3 regions of the Brevundimonas sp. TWP2-3-4b1 genome follow, and region 1 is predicted to be linked to each of the others. Evidence: riboswitches for the same ligand, from Rfam matches in the RefSeq annotation. Region 1 holds a riboswitch; each other region holds the start of a gene.
What was found. Region 1 has a riboswitch for S-adenosylmethionine ahead of metK (methionine adenosyltransferase). Riboswitches for the same ligand answer to the same signal wherever they lie in the genome.

Region 2: another riboswitch for S-adenosylmethionine. It lies ahead of metX (homoserine O-succinyltransferase MetX); the one in region 1 lies ahead of metK (methionine adenosyltransferase).
Region 3: another riboswitch for S-adenosylmethionine. It lies ahead of metK (methionine adenosyltransferase); the one in region 1 lies ahead of metK (methionine adenosyltransferase).

The regions. Positions count from the first base shown of each region.
Region 1 covers NZ_JAFCWQ010000018.1:68,239-70,500, reverse strand. The annotation lists gene metK (methionine adenosyltransferase) at 1-1,112, opposite strand, end outside; SAM-I-IV-variant riboswitch at 1,164-1,272, opposite strand; gene ACP7A5_RS13495 (DUF5681 domain-containing protein) at 1,439-1,795, opposite strand; gene ACP7A5_RS13490 (AAA family ATPase) at 2,007-2,262, opposite strand, start outside.
Region 2 covers NZ_JAFCWQ010000001.1:128,092-130,353, reverse strand. The annotation lists gene ACP7A5_RS00680 (homoserine dehydrogenase) at 1-663, opposite strand, end outside; SAM riboswitch class I at 1,092-1,209, shown strand; gene metX (homoserine O-succinyltransferase MetX) at 1,288-2,262, shown strand, end outside.
Region 3 covers NZ_JAFCWQ010000005.1:100,329-102,590, reverse strand. The annotation lists gene ACP7A5_RS05885 (VapE domain-containing protein) at 1-641, shown strand, start outside; SAM-I-IV-variant riboswitch at 1,038-1,147, shown strand; gene metK (methionine adenosyltransferase) at 1,199-2,262, shown strand, end outside.

The DNA.
Region 1 (2,262 bases):
GAAAACTGCGGCCGACCAAAATGACCGAAGGCAGCGGTCGGCAAGAAGCCTGGACGGGTGAGACCCAGCCGATCGATGATGGCACGCGGGCGCAAGGCCTCCAGAAGGCTGGCAGCGGCCTTGGGGTCGAGGGACAGAGTTCTCCCTCCTTCGAGATCCAGATGGACCGCCACGGGCTCTGCGACGCCGATGGCGTAGGCCAGACGGACCTCGCAGGCCGTGGCGAGCCCGGCGTCGACGACCGTAAGGGCCAGCTGCCGAGAGGCGTAGGCGGCGGAGCGATCGACCTTGGTGCCGTCCTTGCCAGAGAAGGCGCCTCCCCCGTGGCGGGCGAACCCACCGTAGGTGTCGGCGATGATCTTGCGACCGGTGAGGCCGGCGTCGGCGACCGGTCCGCCCTGGATGAAGGTTCCGGCTGGGTTGAGCAGGAGCTCGGCTGTATCGGCATCGGCCCCAAGCACGGGGCGAATGATCTCGTCGCGGAGGATCTCGCGGACCTCTGACAGGGAGGCTTCGGCCAAGTGCTGGCTGCTAATTACAACGGTTTGCAGGCCTTTGGGCTTGCCGTCCTCGTAGCGAACGCTGACCTGCGCCTTGGCGTCAGGACCGAGGATGCCGAGCCGGTCACGGACCTCGCGCTGGCGGCGGATCAGTCGGTGGGCCAGGGCGATGGGCGTTGGGAGGTGCTCAGGCGTCTCGCGGCAGGCAAATCCGAACATCATACCCTGGTCGCCGGCGCCAGTGTTCGCTCCACTGCCCACGCCTTCGCCGATCTCAGTCGACTGCAGGGTTATGGAGGTCCGAACATCCAATCGGCCCAGCTCCACTCCCCAGCGGCCCTCAGGATGACCGATGGACGACAGGACATCGCGAACGATCTGGTCGAAGTCGAGCTTGAGGTCGTGTCCGGTCAGCTCTCCGAACAGCCAGACCGACGATCCCTTGATCGCTGCCTCGACTGCGACCCTGGCATTGGGATCCTGCGCCAGGGCGGCATCGAGAACGGCATCGGACAGCTGATCTGCGATCTTGTCTGGATGGCCGTCTGCGACGCTCTCGGACGTAAACAGCCCCTCTATTCGCGGTAAACAACCGACGGAAACACGAGACATGGGTGGCTCTCCTACGCATCAGCGAGAACCACGAAAGGGGGATGTGACCCTGGGAGCCCGTACTTTTGCCGGTCGGCCACATCCCCCTTTCGGGGAGCCACCTTCGCCCGGGATGGGCAGGTTGGCGACGGCCACGATGACCGCTCTCTTGATGTTGGGTTTGTTTTGCGACCGGCCTTCAGGCCCGTCAAGAGGTAACCGCGGAGCTCGCAGCTGCACATTCTGATTGTTCGAGCCGTTAAAGCATGGCTCTTGCGGCGGAAGCTACGGTCGTCCACGCGCTTGAATGGGGTGTCTCCGCCCCCGAAGAGACGGTGACTACGGGATTAGCGTTGTCCAAATGCGCTTTGCGCTGAGCCAGTGCTTTGTGCTTTTGGTGCTTCCGCCTCAGCCTCGCGCGCCGCCACCCTCGCCAGTAGCGATGCGAGCCGTGCAGCCCGGTCCGTATTGCTTAGCTCAGCCCGATGATCGATCTCTGCGCGAACCTGAACCGGCATAAGCTTGGTGGAGAGCTTGTAGAAATCACTGGGGTTAGCCTCTGCCCAAACACGCAAGCTTGCCTTGTCGCTCGACTGTAGCGAAACGAACACCGCCTCGAAGGTCTCTCGCACCGTCCGGGTGGCCTTGTTGGGCGTACCGGGCTTGCGGCCCTTCGGGTTACCGCTCTGCCCCTTGGCGAACATGATCAAGCCTCCTGCATTGAAAACAACAGTAATCCATTGGGGTCCGAATAAACATACCGCCGAATACATAGGTCTCGAGAGCATCGAAAACGTAAGGATGATTTTGATGTCCGAAAAGTCCAAAAGCTACCTTTCGGACAAAACAGCTTCCCAGACCAAAGTCCGAAAAGTCCGCCCCCCCTATTAAGGGGGGACTTTTCGGTCTGCACTTTTAGGACGCATGCCACACCCAACCTTCACCTGCCTCGTGGACCCCCGCCATGAGGAAACCATCAGCGTACAATCTGTCCAACAGACCTTGGGCTAGGTTGTTGCGCTTGTTGGTTGGTTTCAGTGCTAACGTCTCAACGACAGCCGCCTTTGCCTCATCAGCGGTGATGCACCGCGTCTGAGAACCACACCTTGCCTTGCCTGTCATTGTCGCCTTTGCCAGGCGCTCCCGTACTGCTCTGAGCGCGGATATCTGG
Region 2 (2,262 bases), on a different contig from region 1:
GTCGTCCCAGCTGGCCCGGCGATAGCGCAGCGGCTTGCCCGACGCCGAGGCGGGATCGCGGTCGTAGAGGCCGTCGACATCCTTCACCAGGCGCACGCGGCTGAGGCCCAGTTCGGCCGCGAGGAAGACCGCCGTCAGGTCCGAACCGCCGCGCCCCAGCAGCACCACCTTCCCTTTCTCACCCACGGCGCCGAAGCCCGGAACCACGACGACTTGATGGTCCGCCAGCGCCTTCCACAGGGCGTCGCTGCGCAGCGAGACAGGATGCGCATGCTCTGCCGGGCCGTCCGCCACAATGCCCAGTTCGCGCACGGACAATGCCGCCGCATCCAGGCCGATCCGGTCGCAGGCGATGGCCACGAGCGCCGCCGCCTTCTCCTCACCCAGCGCCACATAGCCGGGAAGGAGGTCGTTCTCGTGGTCGAGGCCGAGCGCGCGCGCGTCGGCAAATAGCCGGTCGGTGTGGCCGCCCAGCGCCGAGACCACGGCGATCACCTTCCGGCCCGCGCGGACGTGGCCATAGATCTCGGAGGCGACAGCGGGGGCGCAGGACTGGTCCTGCAGGATCGAGGAGCCGAACTTCAGCACCACCACTTCGGCGGTGGGCGAAGGCTCAGCGATCGGTTTCTCGACGACGGCGAGGCGGGCGCTGGAGTGGGGCATCTGGATAGTCCGTTCGGGGAGGAGTTGGGATCAGGGCAATAGAAAACCCGCCTGGCCGGGGCCGGGCGGGTCTGGGTTGGCTGAGGTGTTTTCGACCTGCGCGCTAACCTGTTCCCGCCCGCGAGGGGCCGGTGATGGTCATACCGGTCGTGGTCGAAATGAGAGTCGCAAGCGTCATCGAGTGCACCGCGAGGGCGGTGGTCGAGGTCGGAACGGCGATGCTGCCGGGACGGGACACGGGCGAGTTCCTGTAAAAATCGTTGGTCTGAAAGTGTCGGGTGAAACGACCGGCGTCAACCCGGTTCGGGCATCTTTTTTGCGCCTGCCGTCTCTTTAGCGACCTTTCAGTCACAGCCTATCCGTCAGGCCGGATCAATGGGGTAGATTTTTTCTCTTGACCGGCGGTCTTCGCACCCGCAACGTAAAACCACTCATCAAGACCGACCGAGGGATAGGCCCTTTGACGTCGGGGCAACCATCGGTTTCCAGCCGAACGGTGCCAACTCCTGCGAGGATCCTTTTCGAAGGGTCCGCGAGAGATGAGTGGAGCGTCGACGAGGCGACGTCTCCACGATCTGTCATCGCATGCGGAGCCTTGCTGGGCGGGACGATGCAGACGACGCCATGGCTTTCGACACTCAACAGATTTCCGCAGAACCGCTCTGTCGTCCGGCAGCGCGCTCGACTGCGATCCTTGCCCGCAAGGGCGGCGGCGCGGTCGATATCGCCGTCGACATCCCTGCAGACTTTCGTCTGACCTCCGGCGAGCGATTGGGCCAGCGCCAGATCGTCGGGCGGCTGCACGGCCGGGCCGGGGCGCCGCTGGTGGTTGTGGCCGGCGGCATCTCGGCCGGGCGGTTCGTGCACCGGACCGAGACCAACGGCCTGGGCTGGTGGTCGGGCGCGGTCTCGATCCGCGGGCCGATCGACCTGAGCCGCTTCCAGGTCCTGGCCTTCGACTATGCGCCGGAGGCCGCCGACGGTTCGAAGCCGGTCACCATCAACACCCATGACCAGGCCCGGCTCCTGCGGCTGATCCTCGACGAGATCGGCAATCCCGTCGTCTCGGCCTTCGTCGGCTGCTCCTATGGCGGCATGATCGCCCTGGCCTTCGGCGAGCTGTTCCCGGACCGGGTCAAGCAGCTGGTTGTCGTCTCCGCCGCCCACCGGGCCCATCCGCAGGCGACCGCGTGGCGCGGCATCCAGCGGCGCATCCTGCAACTGGCCGAGGCCGCCGGTCGTCCCGAGGACGGGGTCGCCCTGGCCCGCGAACTGGCCATGACCACCTATCGCACCGCCGAGGAGTTCGGCGAGCGGTTCGAGACCGAGGCCCCGACCTCGGCAGGCCAGGCCTATCCCGTGTGCGACTACCTGACCGCACGGGGCAAGGCCTACCGGACCCACACAACGCCGGCCCGTTGGCTCTCGCTGTCGGACTCGATCGACCGCCACAGCGTGACGCCCGAGGCGATCCGGACCCCGGTGACCCTGGTCGGCTTCACCTCGGACCGGCTGGTGCCGATCGATGACATCCGCGAGCTCGGCGCTCGGCTGCCCGCCCTGTGGCGTCTGGTCGAGGCTCCGTCCCTGTACGGCCAC
Region 3 (2,262 bases), on a different contig from region 1:
GCGGTTGCCTCGCGGCCGAGCTCGCCGAGCTGCAGGGCCTGCGCACCAAGGAGCTTGAGGAGATCAAGGCCTGGGTCACCCGGCGACACGAGGAGTGGGTGCCCAAGTACAAGGAGTTCGCCGTCACCATGCCGCGCCGCGCCATCTTCGTCGGCACGTCCAATGCGATGGAGCTGTTCGACGACCCCACCGGCGAGCGGCGGTGGTTGCCGGTGCGCGTCGGGGTCGTCGACGTCGAGGGCATCGCCCGAGATCGTGACCAGCTGTGGGCCGAGGCGGCGGCGATCTGGAAGCGTGACGGGGTGGCATGGCAGGAGGCCGAGAGGCTGGGGCGGGTCGAGCACGGGGCCTACCGGGTGCTCGACACCTGGGAAGACGACTTTGTCGCGTGGGCCGCGACCAAGACGCTCGAGGACATTGTGCCGGCAGAGAGAGGCTTCACTACACGTGAGGCTTTGGTCGAAGGACTAGAGTTTGCTTCTAAACACGTAAGGAAAAACGAAATCGACCGGGCAGTGAAGGCGTTGCGAAAAGCGGGTTTCGACCAGAAGGAGTATCGTCGAGACGGCAAAAAGGGGAGGTACTGGCGTCTTGTCTCACAGGTGCCCCATACCGAAACATGTGAGGAACGCCAAAAGTGACAATGATTTCAATGCTGTCCCACTGTCTTACACCTTTCTTATTAAAAGAGTGATGGAAGGAGCCCTGTGTGGCCGTCCAGAAAGTGTCGGGAATATTCATGCGACGTGGGACACCGCCCCGGAAAGTCAGTCCTGGGCTGACCGGCACCGTCCCGCGTGGGGTGTGAGTCGGGGTGGATCGAGGCAGTAATGGCAGACAGCTCGCCGCCTTTCAGCCGAAACGCGCAATGCCAAAAGACTGCCGCTAGCGTTAGCTCGAGGGCGTTGAGGGCCAAAGCTATGACCAAGCGGACCACCAGAGGGCAATCCAGCCATGAAACCCTGATCTAATCCCTACGACCGTTAGCAGTGCCCCCCGGCACCCCTTGACGGACTGAATCTTCGGCTGCACCTTGCAGCCAACATCAAGAGAGCGGTCATCGTGGCCGTCGCCAACCTGCCCATCCCGGGCGAAGGTGGCTCCCGAAAGGGGATGTGTGCCAGACCGGCAAAAAGTGCGGGCTCTTATGGTCACATCCCCGTTCGTGGTTCTCGCTGATGCGAAGGAGAGCCACCCCATGTCTCGTATTTCCGTCGGTTGTTTACCACGCATAGAGGGGCTGTTTACGTCCGAGAGCGTCGCAGACGGCCATCCGGACAAGATCGCCGATCAGCTGTCCGATGCCGTTCTGGATGCCGCCCTGGCCCAGGATCCTAACGCCCGGGTTGCCGTCGAGGCCGCGATCAAGGGATCGTCGGTCTGGCTGTTCGGAGAGCTCACCGGACACGACCTTAAGCTCGACTTTGACCAGATCGTTCGCGATGTCCTGTCGTCCATCGGCCATGTCGACGGCCGGTGGGGATTGGAGCTGGGCCGGCTAAATGTCCGGACCTCTATCACCCTGCAGTCGACCGAGATCGGCGACGGCGTAGGCAGTGGAGCGAACACCGGTGCCGGCGATCAGGGCATGATGTTTGGCTATGCCTGCCGCGAGACGCCTGAGCACCTTCCTAGGCCCATCGCCTTGGCCCATCGGCTAATCCGCCGCCAGCGGGAGGTACGCGATCGGCTGGGCATTCTCGGTCCGGACGCCAAGGCCCAGGTCAGTGTTCGCTACGAGGACGGCAAGCCCAAAGGCCTGCAAAACGTTGTAATTAGCAGCCAGCATCTCGCCGAGGTCTCCCTGTCCGAGGTCCGAGAGATCCTCCGCGACGAGATCATTCGCCCGGTCCTGGGCGCAGAAGCCGATACGGCCGAGCTCCTGCTGAACCCGGCCGGAACCTTCATCCAGGGCGGCCCGGTCGCCGACGCCGGCCTCACAGGTCGTAAGATCATCGCCGACACCTACGGTGGCTTCGCTCGCCATGGGGGAGGAGCTTTCTCTGGCAAGGACGGCACCAAGGTCGATCGCTCCGCCGCCTACGCCGCACGGCAGTTGGCCCTTACGGTCGTGGACGCCGGGCTCGCTACCGCCTGCGAGGTTCGTCTGGCCTACGCCATCGGCGTCGCAGAGCCCGTGGCGGTCCATCTGGATCTGGAAGGAGGGAGAACTCTGTCCCTCGACCCCGAGGCCGCTGCCAGCCTGCTGGAGGCCTTGCGTCCGCGCGCCATCATCGATCGGCTGGGTTTGACCCGTCCAGG